Regions from separate parts of the Planococcus kocurii genome, predicted to be linked through region 1. Evidence: riboswitches for the same ligand, from Rfam matches in the RefSeq annotation. Region 1 holds a riboswitch; the other holds the start of a gene.
The links. A riboswitch is a leader RNA that binds a small molecule or an ion and turns the genes downstream of it on or off. The one in region 1 is predicted to bind S-adenosylmethionine.

Region 2: another riboswitch for S-adenosylmethionine. It lies ahead of AUO94_RS13230 (methionine biosynthesis PLP-dependent protein); the one in region 1 lies ahead of AUO94_RS11500 (methionine ABC transporter ATP-binding protein).

The regions. Positions count from the first base shown of each region.
Region 1 covers NZ_CP013661.2:2,328,724-2,336,561, forward strand. The annotation lists gene pepT (peptidase T) at 1-304, opposite strand, end outside; partial or broken gene AUO94_RS11485 (M20 family metallopeptidase) at 474-1,678, opposite strand; gene AUO94_RS11490 (MetQ/NlpA family ABC transporter substrate-binding protein) at 1,706-2,539, opposite strand; gene AUO94_RS11495 (methionine ABC transporter permease) at 2,572-3,222, opposite strand; gene AUO94_RS11500 (methionine ABC transporter ATP-binding protein) at 3,212-4,243, opposite strand; SAM riboswitch class I at 4,377-4,491, opposite strand; gene AUO94_RS11505 (glycerol-3-phosphate acyltransferase) at 4,603-5,244, opposite strand; SAM riboswitch class I at 5,378-5,493, shown strand; gene AUO94_RS11510 (O-acetylhomoserine aminocarboxypropyltransferase/cysteine synthase family protein) at 5,592-6,884, shown strand; gene metX (homoserine O-acetyltransferase MetX) at 6,897-7,838, shown strand, end outside.
Region 2 covers NZ_CP013661.2:2,719,023-2,726,860, reverse strand. The annotation lists gene AUO94_RS17460 (hypothetical protein) at 1-41, shown strand, start outside; gene AUO94_RS13235 (LLM class flavin-dependent oxidoreductase) at 166-1,173, opposite strand; SAM riboswitch class I at 2,421-2,526, shown strand; gene AUO94_RS13230 (methionine biosynthesis PLP-dependent protein) at 2,601-3,734, shown strand; gene metC (cystathionine beta-lyase) at 3,718-4,890, shown strand; gene AUO94_RS13220 (Fe(3+) ABC transporter substrate-binding protein) at 5,233-6,297, shown strand; gene AUO94_RS13215 (ABC transporter permease) at 6,368-7,838, shown strand, end outside.

The DNA of each region.
Region 1 (7,838 bases):
GTCCATTATAATTATCAATACGTTTCGGATTAACGTTTTTTCCAGTAAAGTCTGTCGCAGTGTCAACATGTGCCAAAAAACCAATTACAGGAACTTCTTTGTCGGTATTGGCCGGAAGCGTGCCGAAAAGGTAACCGGATTTATCCATATCGACATCAGTCAAGCCAATGGTTTTCATTTCCTGTTCCAATTCACGGAGCAAGTCCCACTGCCCAGTTGTAGAAGGGGTGGTGGTACTAGTGAAGTCGGATTGTGTATCGATTTTGGCGTAACGAACGAGTCGTTCAATTAAAGTCTCTAACATGTATAAATCCTCCTAGAATAAGTTCTGTACAAGTTGAATGGTGTTGCCGACTTTTTTAGCGTTATGGAACAGCAACTTCAACCCATATAGTAGTAGTTTAGCACGAAGTGGGAAAATGGTGAAAATTCTGGTCACAAAAAAACGACGCCCGGCAAGGGACATCGTTCAATTAGTTTTGCTTTTTCAGTTTTAATGCTTCTGTATGCGCAGCTTGTACTTCCTCTAGTAGAGTTGTCTTTGTCAGCAATAGATACCCAGTAGTAGCTAATGCTTTAGCGCCTTTGATCAACGCATTATTGCCTTGCTCTGATTTAGCAGCTTCACGAAACTCAGCAGTATGGGCAATTAGGCTTTCAGGACCAATTTTAATATAGCCATGTGCAGTAGGGACTACGTAACTAATGTTGCCAGCATCGGTAGAACCAAGGCCAGAAATCCGGGAATCTGCCACCGCCTCACCTAGTGCTTCAAGCTCGCTACGAACAATCACATCCAAAGCGGGTGTAATGACCAAGTCACGCACTTCATTTTGGAAACGTTCGATTTTTACTGTAGCACCAGTTGCCAATGCCGCGCCTTCAGCAATCGCTCGAATTTTACGAGCAGTGTCAGCTGTTTTCTTCCAAGAATCACCCCGAATATAAAAGCGTGCCGCCGCATATTCAGGAATGATGTTCGGTGCATCACCTCCATGAGTGATAATCCCGTGGATACGCGCATCTGAAGGTAATTGCTGACGCAAAGCATTGATGCTATTAAATAGCTGCAAGACCGCATCAAGTGCATTAATGCCTTGTTCAGGAGAGCCTGCTGCATGCGCGGGCTTACCGTAAAAGTGGAATTCCAATGGATCAACAGCAAGGGAAGGACCAGTGACAGCTGAATTTCCAGAAGGATGTAGCATCAAAGCCGCATCAATACCTTCGAGCAGGCCGTGTTTAACGAAACTGCCCTTGGCGCTACCATTTGGACCGCCTTCTTCTGCAGGTGTTCCAAGAACGACAACTCGGCCACCAATAAGGTCTAAGGTTTCTGATAATGCAATGGCGGCAGCGACGCTAGTGGTTCCAATAATGTTGTGGCCACAGGCATGACCGATTCCAGGCAGTGCATCATATTCAGCAAGGTAAGCGATTGTTGGCCCAGAAAGTGAGCTTTCTTTACTGGCAAAAAAAGCAGTGTCGTGACCGGCGACGCCTTTGTCAACGGTAATCCTGCGTCTTCAAGCAAATCAATTAATAAAGAACTCGCATAAAATTCTTCATTACCAAGTTCAGGTTTGGCGTGAATTGCCTGGCTTGTTTCAATATATATCGTACGTTGCGAGTCGATGGATTGAGAGATGATCTGTCTTGCTTCCTTGATAAGGGTCATTGGAATTCCTCCTATATAGATAACTTCTTATTGGTAATCGACAAGCTCATCTACTGTAACAACAGTTGGAATTTGAGCACCTTTCGTATGCTCAATAATAAATTCAGCGGTATCTTCCTGTTGATAAATCTCGACGATTTTCTGGTAAGCTTCATTATCAGCGTCTTCAGCGTTTGCAGCAATCAAGTTAATATACGGTTTAGCCGTATCACTTTCGCGAGCGATTGGATCTTTAGTTGGGTTTAATCCCGCATCAACGGCAACACCATTGTTGATGATTGAAGCAGCCACATCAGGCATTGCACGTGGTGTATGACCAGACACCATAGGGACAATTTCAATGTTTTTTGGGTTTTCGATAATGTCTTCTGCCGTTCCAGTAAGTCCAGCATCGTCAGAAAGTGTGATCAATCCTGCTTCGTCGAGAAGTAATAGTGCGCGGCCCATGTTGGTCGCTTCATTGGGAGTTGCGATTTGTGAACCTTCAGGAATATCATCGATAGATTCGTATTTATCAGAATACAAGCCCATCGGTGCAATGACGGTCGAACCAATCGGTACGATATCAATATTATGCTCAGCAACAAATTCATCAAAATAAGAAATCGTCTGGAACGCATTCAAATCCAGTTCCCCTTCAGCTAGCGCTAGGTTCGGAGCTACATAATCAGAAAAAGTTTGGATTTCCAACTCAATTCCTTCCTTCTCCGCTTTGTCCGCAATATAATCCCAAATCGTCGTATCCGAACCGCTAATACCAAGTGTTACGGTCGTTTTGCCTTGTGCATTGCTATCGTCTCCGCAAGCAGCCAAAATGAATACCAGTAGTAAAAGTAATGTTGCTGTTAAAATTTTTTTCATGAGTAATTCCTCCATTTTTAAGGTGTATTTTACTAATTACGTCTGACTTGCCTCGATAATACATTTCCAAAAGATTGAACGCCTTGTACCAGTATGACCAAAATAGCTACTGTGATGAACATTACGACCGTGTCGAATCGTTGATATCCGTATGTAATGGCTAAGTCCCCAAGACCACCGCCGCCAATAGCGCCAGCCATTGCAGAAGCACCAATAAGTCCAACTACAGCGATTGTCAAAGCAAGAACAAGTGAACTTAACGCTTCGGGAATCAAGAAGCGAAAAATAATTTGCAACGGAGAGGCACCCATTGCTTGTGCGGCCTCGATCACACCTTTATCGACTTCAAGCAAAGAGTTTTCAATTAACCGAGCAATGTATGGCCCCGCATAGAAAACTAGTGGAACGATGGCTGCAGCTGTACCAATCGATGTACCGACAATGAGCCGAGTTAATGGAATAATGGCAACCATTAAAATAATAAAAGGAATAGAGCGAAAAATATTGATGACGACATTCAATACTTTAGACACGATTTCATTTTCCAACAAATGTCCATGACGTGTAACGACTAACAAGATACCGAGAGGAAAGCCAATCAATAACGAAAATCCAAACGCAACACCTGTCATATAGACGGTTTCCCATAAAGCTTCCAAAATTTGTTCGTAATCAACGGACATAATCAATGACCTCCTCTATTTGAATAGTGCTGTCCCTAATAGAAGATAAGGCACGTTCCACTTCGCTTGACTCTCCAGAGAATTCGACAATTAAGTTGCCGTATGGAACACCTTGCAATTCGGTAATATTGCCGAATAGTACATTCAAATCAACGTTAAAGTCACGTGACACTCGGGACATGAAGGGTTGACCGACTGATGTGCCAGTAAACTGCAACCGGTATATGGCCTGATTATTTTGTTTATCTTGAATTTGTGCTAGCAGCGATTCAGGCAACTCGTCGTTCATAACAGAGCGAACAAATCGTTTGGTGGTAGCTTGCTGTGGATTAGAGAAAACGTTAAAGACGCTTCCTTGCTCAATAACTTTCCCTGCTTCAAGCACGGCCACTTTGTCACAGATTTCTCGAATGACGCCCATTTCGTGTGTGATGAGCAGGATGGTAATATTGTATTCTTTATTGATTTTGCGAAGTAGGTCCAAAATCGATTTCGTCGTTTGTGGATCAAGTGCTGATGTTGCTTCGTCGCATAACAGAACGGAAGGATTCGTTGCAAGAGCACGAGCAATGCCGATGCGTTGCTTTTGTCCACCTGACAGCTGGTCTGGATATTTTTGCGCCTGATCTGCAAGTCCGACGAAATCGAGCAACTCTTTTACTTGTTTTTCGATATCATTTTTCGGTGTGTTAGCTAACAGGAGCGGCATAGCGACGTTATGATAAACCGTTTTTGAATGGAGTAAATTAAAATGTTGGAAAATCATACCGATATCTTTTCTGATAGTACGAATTTCTTTGCTAGATAGCGTCGAAATATCCTTTCCGTGAATTAATACACGTCCTTTAGAAGGACGTTCGAGCAAGTTTACAGTGCGGATTAGCGAGCTTTTACCGGCTCCACTAAAGCCAATAACTCCGTAGATTTCGCCAGTTTGGACAGTTAAATCGATGCCGTTCAATGCATAGATTTCCTGTTTACCTGATTGGTAGGTTTTGGCGACGCCTTCGAATTGAATCATAGTAAGTAGACCTCCTCATGCTGTATTGTTATTCAAATCGTTAATGCTCACAATCCGTCGAGAAACTAGACAAAAAGAGCCCCCTTTTTTCTTAACCATAAGAAAAAAGAGGGCTCCTGTTGAAACCATCTAATTCTCATCTTCCAAATGCATGGATGCATTTGCAGGAGTTGGCACAGTTTTTGCGGTTAAACAAATCTGCTGCCGAAACGTCATAGGGCCTGTCCCTCGGTTTCTCTGGATAAGAAAGTGATGTATGCTATTCGATTCGTGATTCCTACTTTATGGCGGAATAACAAAAAAGTCAAGATGAATATTGAAATTTATTTTTTAATCTTCAAAATTCATTGTATTCCTTTCTAAATGGACGGAGTAGGTTTCTTTCGAAAAACTGATGATACTGTAGGTTCACTGCCATTCTTTATTCGGATAATATTTTCTCGATGTTTCCATAAAGCCATCGTGAACAGGACTAGCGCTATTAGTAACGGCCATAGACCGACTGCAGGGATAAAGGCAATTACAAAATACACGGCGTACAAAACGAATACGCCAATGACAAGATAATTTGTTACCAGTGAAACAACGATCAATAACAATAATCCGAGCAACCCGAGCTTCCAGTCAAGCGCTATCATTACACCTATTACAGATGCTGTACCTTTTCCGCCGTCAAAGTTCATATAGAACGGAAAATTATGACCAACTATTACGGCAGCTCCTGCAACGAACAATAGGGTCCAGATTGTTGCAGTTGAAAAGCTACCTAAGTCCACTAACAAACGTAACCCCGCAACAACAGCAAAGCCTTTGGAAACGTCAATAAAGGCAACGAGCAAACCATATTTCCAACCCAGCACGATGGCTGCATTAGAAGCACCGGAATTTTTTACGCCCGAATTTTTGATGTTCACGCCTGATACGGCTTGTGCAACAAGTGAACCATGACAACAACCGATAAAATAACCTGTAATCAGTAAGAGCAAAATCCAAATGACCATCATTAATTCCTCCTCTACACTAAAAGATAACGTTTGAAAGAAGACAAGGTTTCAAAATTTTTTGACTAATAAGCTTGACAAACGCCAATAAAGTTTTTATACTTCACAACAAGATCAAAAATCAAATCAAATACTCTTATCAAGAGTGGCGGAGGGATAGGCCCTGTGATGCCCGGCAACCGACAGACATTTTGTTTGTAAAGGTGCTAATTCCTACAGAATCGATTTACAGGTTCTGAGAGATAAGAGGAGGAAACTCCGTAATTTACGGCCCTCTTCTTAGCGAAGGGGGCTTTTTTCGTCCCCTTTAGCATGTGTTACTACTAAAAAAACAGGGGGAATAGAAAATGACAAACTTTAAACCAGAAACATTATTATTACACGGAGGACAACAACCAGATCCAACGACAGGCTCTAGAGGTGTTCCTGTTTATAAAACCACTTCGTATGTTTTTAAAAATACACAGCATGCACAAGACCTCTTTGGACTGAAAGATACAGGCAATATTTACTCACGCATTATGAATCCGACGGTCGATGTCTTTGAACAACGAGTAGCGTTACTAGAAGGTGGCACTGCAGCAGTTGCTCTTTCTTCAGGAATGGCCGCTATTGCTTTTTCCATTTTGAACATTGCAGAAGCGGGTGATGAAATCGTAGCAGATAGCAGTCTTTACGGTGGCACCTACAATTTGTTTGCTAACACGCTACCACGCTATGGCATCACAACAAAATTCGTCGATGCGACCGATCCAGAAAATTTTAAAGCAGCAATTACAGATAAAACAAAAGCGATATTTGGTGAAATTATTGGCAATCCAAGCTTGAATGTTTTTGATGTCGAAAAAGTAGCAGAAATTGCCCATGCTAACGGATTGCCGTTATTGATTGATAATACATTTGCCTCTCCTTACGGCAGCAACCCGATTGAGTTTGGTGCAGACGTCGTCATTCATTCTGCGACAAAGTGGATTGGCGGACACGGAACGACAATTGGTGGCGTTGCGGTGGATGCTGGGAAATTCAATTGGGACAATCCACGTTTCCCAAATTATACACAGCCTGACGAAACCTATCATGGACTGCGGTACGGCATTGATGTACCAGGTGCAGCTTTTGCGACAAAACTTCGCGTTCAATTATTACGTGATTTTGGCCCTTCACTAAGCCCGGATAGTGCTCATGCTTTACTGCAAGGATTAGAAACTTTACATTTACGGATTCCAAAACACAATAGCAACGCTCAAATTATTGCAGATTACTTAAAACAGCATCCACAAATCGAGTGGGTAAACTTCCTTGGATTTGAAGAACATCCTTCTCATCAATTGGCGAAGAAATACTTGAAAAATGAAGGTTATGGATCGATTGTCAATTTTGGTATCAAAGGTGGAAGAGAAGCAGGACGTAACGTAATTGATCACATAAATCTCTGGTCTCATGTAGCCAATGTAGGAGACGCCAAGTCGCTAATTATTCACCCGGCTTCCACGACACATCAGCAATTGAACGATGAAGAGTTAACTGCATCTGGCGTAACGGAAGAGTTGATTCGTTTGTCTGTTGGATTGGAGAATGCAGAAGATTTAATCGCTGATTTGGAACAGGCCATACAGGCAGCAGTTTTGGAAAAGGTATAAGGAGGGATCGTCATGAAAACAGTATCCATTGGCTCATTAATCCTGGACTCTACTAAGACGATAGATGATGTGGAACTTGCATACGAACGTCTCGGAGATGAAACAGCTCCTGCGATCCTGATTTGCCATGCATTGACAGGTAACCAATACGCATTCGGTACTGAAAAAAATCCAGGGTGGTGGGCAGGATTAATCGGACCAGGAAAACCCGTGGATACAACTGTTTTTCAAGTGATTACCTTTAACGTACTCGGAGGCTGTCACGGATCGACGGGTCCTTTATCGAAAAATCCGAAAACAGGAATTCCTTACCGAGCTGACTTTCCAACATTGACGATACGTGATATGGTTCGAGCGGAATATCGTGCATTAAAAGAATTGGGAATTGACCACCTTGCAGGAGTCATTGGCGGTTCCCTTGGTGGAATGAAAACCTTAGAATGGGGAAACCTCTATCCAGATTTTACGGATGCGATTTTTCCGCTAGCTGTCACTCCCTATTACAGTGACTATGGAGTGGCGTTTAATCACATTGGCATATTGGCGATTGAAAGTGATGGGGATTTTAATAATGGAGACTATGCAGATGCGTCTCTTTTGAAGGGGTTTCATGTTGCTAGAATGGCAGGAATGGTTACTTATCGAAGCGGTCATATGTTCAATCGGCGCTTTGGTCGTAGTGGCGATGGCGAAGAATTTGATGTGCAGTCATATTTGAATTATCAAGGCAAGAAATTAGCCGGTCGTTTTGATGCCAATAGCTATGTATTACTGCTGAGAGCTATGAATACACATGATATCCAAGATGCTGTACTAGATGTTCCCGTCTATTCCTTATCTTTTACGCGCGATTTGTTGTATCCAAGTGAGCTAATGGCTCCGTGGCTTGAAAAACAAAAGACGGCAAGTTGGAAAATCGTTGAAACAGAATTTGGCCATGATGGATTTCTTGTT
Region 2 (7,838 bases), 390 kb from region 1:
AAAAAGAACGGCAGCGTGAAGAAGAAAAAGAGCTTCATTAATGTTGAATCATCGCTTTTCCGTTACCGGAGAGGCGATTTTTTTTATAACAAAAAGGGAGTGTCATGCAAAAGGAGCTACACTCAAAAGGTCCTAATTTATGACCTTTTGGGGCAGCCCCTTTACTTAATTCATCATTTTTGCTACAAAATCATATGAGCGCAAACGATCTTCCTGATAAAAAACCGGCGAATTGACGATAATCTCATTGGCTCTTGTTTTTTGAATAAAGTTTTTCAACTTTTGTCTAACAAGATCCGGTGTTCCAACCATCGTCGATTCAGAATCTAATTTGTCCCGGAAAATCGCAATTTCGCGGTCTGTCCAAACTTCCTCCAAGTGATCGATGGGTGCTCTAAATGTAGTTGGCTCGCCTCGCATCAAGGAGAACATCTGCTGCTGCGAAGAAGTCGCCAACCATTCTGCACGTTCTTGTGTTTTTGCAACAATAATCGTAACGCCAAGCATCGCGTAAGGAGCGGCCAACACCTGTGACGGTTTAAAGTTTTGATGATAAAGTTGCAAAGCCTGCATCATGTAATCCGGTGCGAAATGACTAGCAAATGAAAATGGCAAACCTTTTAACGCAGCCAGCTGTGCACTAAATCCACTCGATCCGAGTAGCCAAAGCGGAATCTTTATATTAGTACCAGGGTACGCCCGAACACGTCCGACAGGGTTAGCTGAAAAGTAATTTTCTAACTCCGCAACTTGCTGGGGAAAATCATCTCCGCTGCTATTCAAATTCCGACGTAACGCATGCGCAGTAGCTTGATCACTACCAGGTGCACGCCCTAGACCTAAATCAATGCGTCCAGGATAAATAGTTTCCAATGTACCAAATTGCTCTGCTATAACAAGCGGTGCATGATTCGGTAGCATAACTCCACCTGAACCTACACGAATCGACTCTGTTGCGCCTGCAATATGTCCAATAAGGACAGATGTCGCAGAACTGCCGATACCCGGCATATTATGATGTTCAGCTAGCCAATAGCGATTAAACCCCAATCGCTCCACATGCTGTGCCAACTCCACACTATTTTTAAAGGTCTGCGCTGTTTCTGCACCTTCGTTTATCGGTGCTAAATCAAGCACCGCCAATGGGATATTTTCAAATTTCTTAATATGCATAATTCCGTTCACTCCTATTCTCTTCCATTGTAGCGATGTTTATCTGAACCGTCCCTTTTTTTGCTCAAGCACCGAAAAGCGCAAGCTGCCATGTAGATTCGACGGGCATAAGACGCTCTGGTGAAGTGGCATGTTTTCAGCCACACAGCCGGAGTGGCTTATGACCCGAGAATCTGGCAGCTGGAGCTGGACAACATGAAAAGTGAAAGTGCCTCGTCAGCTCTGACAGGCATAAGACAGACCAGCAGTGTGGCGTTCTTTGCTACGCAGCTGGGTTGACTTATGTCCCGAAGAGCTAGGCACTTGCAACTGGACACCGAAAAGCGCAAGCTGCCATGTAGATTCGACGGGCATAAGACGCTCTGGCGAAGTGGCATGTTTTCAGCCACACAGCCGGAGTGGCTTATGACCCGAGAATCTGGCAGCTGGAGCTGGACAACATGAAAAGTGAAAGTGCCTCGTCAGCTCTGACAGGCATAAGACAGACCAGCAGTGTGGCGTTCTTTGCCACGCAGCTGGGTTGACTTATGTCCCGAAGAGCTAGGCACTTGCAACTGGACACCGAAAAGCGCAAGCTGCCATGTAGATTCGACGGGCATAAGACGCTCTGGTGAAGTGGCATGTTTTCAGCCACACAGCCGGAGTGGCTTATGACCCGAGAATCTGGCAGCTGGAGCTGGACAACATGAAAAGTGAAAGTGCCTCGTCAGCTCTGACAGGCATAAGACAGACCAGCAGTGTGGCGTTCTTTGCCACGCAGCTGGGTTGACTTATGTCCCGAAGAGCTAGGCACTTGCAACTGGACACCGAAAAGCGCAAGCTGCCATGTAGATTCGACGGGCATAAGACGCTCTGGTGAAGTGGCATGTTTTCAGCCACACAGCCGGAGTGGCTTATGACCCGAGAATCTGGCAGCTGGAGCTGGACAACATGAAAAGTGAAAGTGCCTCGTCAGCTCTGACAGGCATAAGACAGACCAGCAGTGTGGCGTTCTTTGCCACGCAGCTGGGTTGACTTATGTCCCGAAGAGCTAGGCACTTGCAACTGGACACCGAAAAGCGCAAGCTGCCATGTAGATTCGACGGGCATAAAGAAATTTTTCTTTTCCTATCCTCCCTTTACTAATCAAGCTAGTTGCCTACCCACTTCTTATATTTGCATTATTTAAAATTCAACACTTGCTTTCTTTCATTAATTGATTTATGATTAGGAACATCTAAACAGAAACACTAAACTTAATAAGATATTTCTTATCTAGAGAGACGGAGGGATTTGGCCCTGTGAAGTCTCAGCAACCAGTCTGACGAAGACTACGGTGCTAATTCCAATAGGCTTCTGCCTAACAGATGAGAAGAATGCATTTCCGGACAGGGGCTTTCTTCTTTATGAAGAAAAGCCCCTGTTTTCTTATTGAGAGGATGAGTAACATGACAAAACACAGCTTGGAAACTTTATTAGTTCAATTAGGCAATCACAGCGATCCCACAACAGGAGCCGTTAATCCGCCCATTTACTTGTCGACAGCCTACGAACATCAAGGACTTGGCCAATCAACTGGCTATGATTATACGCGCACGAAAAACCCGACTCGCTCTGTTCTGGAAGAAGGATTTGCAGAACTTGAAGGCGCAGATGCTGCATTTGCTTGCAGTTCTGGAATGGCAGCTATTCAACTCGTTTTGTCTCTTTTTCGTCCAGGTGATGAATTGTTAGTACCGGAAGATATTTATGGTGGAACATACCGCCTATTAGATCACTTTGCATCAGCTTATAATATTCACCCCAACTACACCGAGTTCAAAGATGTCCAAGACACAGAACAAAAAATAACCATTCATACACGTGCACTTTTTATTGAAACGCCCACCAATCCACTGATGCAAGAAATTGATCTCGTTGCTTATGCCGCATTGGCTAAAAAGCATAAGCTTCTATTAATCGTCGATAATACATTTTTAACGCCCTTCTTCCAACAGCCCCTATTACTGGGTGCAGACATTGTTATCCATAGTGCAACGAAATATATTGGTGGTCATAATGATGTTTTAGCTGGACTTGTTGCCGCTAAAGGCGATCGCATTTGCGAAAAACTGGCAACATTCCATAATTCGGTTGGTGCCGTTTTGTCCCCTTTTGACTCTTGGTTACTGGTTCGCGGATTAAAGACATTGCCTTTACGGATGCGACAGCATGACGCAAACGCGAAAACCATTGCTGAGTTTTTGTCTCAGCAGTCGTCTGTGTCTGATGTGTTGTATCCTGGAAAAGGCGGCATGTTGTCCTTCCGTTTGCAAAAAGAAGAATGGATAGCTCCTTTTCTTGAACACATTAAACTCATCACCTTTGCGGAAAGTCTTGGCGGTGTTGAAAGTTTTATTACTTACCCCGCCACCCAAACTCATGCAGACATGCCTTTTGAAGAACGGACGAAACGTGGCGTTTGCAATCGGTTATTGCGATTTTCAGTCGGGGTGGAACTTGCTGAAGATTTAATTGCTGATTTAGCACAAGCGTTTTCAGAACTAAATAAGGAGGTAGTTGAATATGACCGATCGCATTGAAACGAAGTTTATTCACTCTACTGGAGTCGACCCACAAACTGGAGCTGTCAATGTACCTATCTATTTATCTTCCACTTTTCACCAACAAAGCCTGGATTCGTTTGGACCGTTTGATTATAGCCGTTCTGGAAACCCCACTCGCCTAGCGTTAGAAGAAACCATCGCTAAGCTAGAAGGAGGCAAGCGTGGGTTCGCCTTTTCTTCAGGGATGGCTGCTATTTCCTCTGCTTTTATGCTGTTGTCTTCAGGTGACCATGTCTTAGTGTCAGAAGACGTTTACGGCGGAACTTATCGTTTTATCACGGAAATTTTGGACAAATTCAATATCGAATATACCTTTGTGAATATGACGGACTTAAACGAAATGGCTAATGCCATCCAGCCAAATACAAAAGTGATTTACTTGGAAACGCCATCAAATCCTGTTATGAATATTACCGATATTGAAATCGCTGCAAAACTAGCGAAAGCCAATAACTGTTTAACGTTTGTTGACAACACCTTTATGACACCGCTTTACCAGAATCCACTGGAGCTTGGTGCAGATATCGTTCTTCACAGTGCAACGAAGTTTCTGTCAGGTCATAGCGACGTCATCGCAGGTCTTGCTGTGACCAAAGATGAAGAACTTGGAAACCGTTTGGGCTTTATCCAAAACACGTTTGGCTCTGTTCTAGGAGCTCAAGATTCTTACCTGTTAATCCAAGGCATAAAAACTTTAGGTGCTCGGTTAGGCCAGTCGTCTCAATCGGCTCGCGTTATTGCTGAATACTTGCAGAACCATCCGTTAATTGAAGAAGTATACTACCCCGGATTTTCGTTCCATCCTGGAAACCCAATTCACGAACGCCAAGCTACAAATGCAGGAGCGGTTCTATCATTTCGTTTAGCTGATAAAAAATCCGTTCGTATATTTGTCGAACATCTGAGAATTCCGGTGTTTGCAGTTAGTTTAGGCGCAGTCGAATCGATTTTGTCCTATCCTGCAACGATGTCTCATGGCTCAATGCCTCCAGAAGAACGCGAAAAACGTGGAATCACCGACGGCTTGCTACGTTTTTCTGTCGGCTTAGAACATTGTGATGATTTGGTGCAAGATCTAAACCAAGCACTATTACAAGTAGCCCGTCGAAAAGGATTAAGCATCGCAAATTAAAGTTCCTTCTATAGAAAGAACTTTTGTTCTAAGAAACCCTCTTGCCTCATCTGGCAAGAGGGTTTCTTATGAATAGAGAACTCGATTTATCTTGCAGTCCTCTATCAAATTCTTCTTGGCTTTAAGCTATCTCTTGTTTTTCGCTCATTTCCATTTCTGCAACAACAGGGAATCGCAAATGAATAATGATTGGTAATTACTCACTCATTTTTTAGACACAATTATTAAAAAAACAAGAGATTCTATTGATAATGATTGACATTCTCAATTGGAACTTTATAATTGATGATGAGAATGATTTTCATTTGAAATCTCAATTACACATTAAGGGGAGAGACATCCATGAACAAACTTTTTTATCTGGTTATCGCTTTATTAGTTCTTGTTTTAGCTGCATGCGGAAGCAATGATGCATCCGAACCGGCAACAGATGCACCTGAAGAAACAGCTGAAAGCAAAGAAGTTAATTTATATACGGCAAGACATTACGATGTAGATGATGAATTATACAAAAAGTTTGAAGAAGAAACCGGTATTAAAGTAAATCTAATTAAAGGTGACGCAGATGAGTTGCTTGAGCGCATTAAGCGTGAAGGAGATGGCACTGAAGCTGATTTATTCTTGACTGCAGATGCTGGACGTTTATACCGTGCTAAAGAAGATGGCTTGCTACAGTCCGTATCAAGTGACATACTAGACGAACAAATTCCTGAAAAATTCCAAGACACAGACCAAATGTGGTATGGCTTAACAAAACGTGCACGTGTACTTGTCTACAACAAAGAAACTGTAAAACCTGAAGAATTATCTACTTATGAAGCTTTGACAGAAGACGAGTGGAATGGCCGTGTATTGATTCGTGGCTCTGAAAATATTTACAATCAATCGCTACTTGCTTCGTTTATTGAAATAGAGGGTGAAGAAAAAGCGAAAGAATGGGCTGCAGGCCTAGTAAATAATTTCGCACGTGATCCTGAAGGCGGAGATCGGGACCAAGCTAAAGCAATCGCTGCTGGAGTTGGCGACGTTGCTATTATGAACAGCTATTATTTTGGACAAATGTTGAACTCTGAAGATCCTGCTGAAGTAGAAGTAGCAGAAGGACTTGGATTGTTCTTCCCGAACCAAGATACGACTGGTACTCACGTGAACGTTAGTGGTGCGGGTGTTGTGAAAACAGCTAAAAACAAAGAAAATGCTATAAAACTTCTTGAATTCCTTTCTGCACCTGAAGCACAAGGAACGTTTGCAGAAACAAATTACGAATACCCAGTAAATGAAAAAGTCGAACCTTCTGAGTTACTAACATCATGGGGTGAATTTAAAGAACAGGACATTCCGCTTTCTGCTTTAGGAGACAATAATGCGAAATCAATTCTGATCTTTAATGAAGTCGGCTGGAAATAATGAATATGCTGTGCCCTTGCTGTATGTTTACAGCAAGGGATTTCTGGCGATTGGAGAAGGTGGCTTAACCATGCAAAGAAGATTAGCTAATATAAATATTTGGACGGTTGCAGCCATCGTCATTATCGCTGCATTGTTTTTACCGAATTTAACGATTGTGACAGGTCTTTTCACCCCCTCTAACGAGAACTGGGCACATATGAAAGAATTTGTCCTTTGGTCGTTTGTAAAAAACTCCTTAATACTCGTTGTAGCCACCGCTGCTTCAACAATTTTTATCGGTCTAAGCTTAGCTTGGCTGATTGCCCAGTATCAGTTCCCTTTCCGACGATTTTTAAAATGGGCACTGATTCTCCCCCTCTCAATCCCACCTTTTATTGGGGCCTACACGTACCACGGGATTTTTAATTATACGGGTGTGATTCAGACAACACTCCGTGAGCGCTTTGATATGGAACTAAATCCAGCATATTTTGACATCATGAACTTGCCAGGTGCTATTTTCATTTACACGGTTTTCTTGTATCCCTATGTTTACACCATCACACAAGTTTTTTTGGCACAGCAGTCGGCTTCACTCATTGAAAGTACACGATTACTTGGCAAAGGCCCATGGCGAACGTTTTTCCAAGTAGTCGTTCCGATATCGCGGATTTCGATTATCGCAGGTGCTAGTTTGGTCGTCTTAGAAGTATTAAATGATTACGGTGTAGTGAAATACTACGGCATCCAAACCTTTACAACAGCGATTTTTCAAACTTGGTTTGGCTTAGGCGACATCGAAACATCTATTAAACTAGCCGCTTCTTTAATGGGATTTGTCATTGTTATTCTGCTGATTGAAAAAATTCTGCGCGGCAGACGTCAATATAGCTACGCTTCTACAAAAGTCAGACCGCTGCCACTTGTTAAATTAACCGGTTGGAAAGCTGTTGCTGCTGCTAGTTATGGCTTCGCTATTTTGGCTTTAGGTTTTTTCATCCCGGTTGCGCAATTGATCGACTGGACCATTTTAACTTTTGGAACCATTCCATTAGATGAATTTATGTCCTATATAAGAAATTCTGTTTTCGTAGCCGGATTCAGCGCTGCAGTCATTATCGTTTTCGCACTGATTGTCGGCAATTTTGCCCGCCTCGTTCATGGCAGACTTGCTAAATTATTGCCCAAACTAACAGTTTTAGGTTATTCTATTCCAGGAGCTGTTATTGCAGTTGCCGTAGTAACTGCTTTTGTTTCATTAGATGAATTTTTAGCACCACTATATAAACTAGTTGGTATGAACACGACACTTGTACTTAGCGTGAGCATCATCTTGCTCGTCACAGCTTACATCATCCGATTTTTCGCCATTGGCTACAGTTCCATTGAAACGGGTTACGACAAAATCGGCACCGACTTCCAAGATGCTTCTCGCCTTCTTGGAGCCGGACTGACAAGAACCTTTTTTAAGGTAGACATGCCAATGATGAAAGGTGCCATCATTAGTGGATTTATTCTCGTATTCATTGACGTATTAAAAGAAATTCCATTGACTTTAA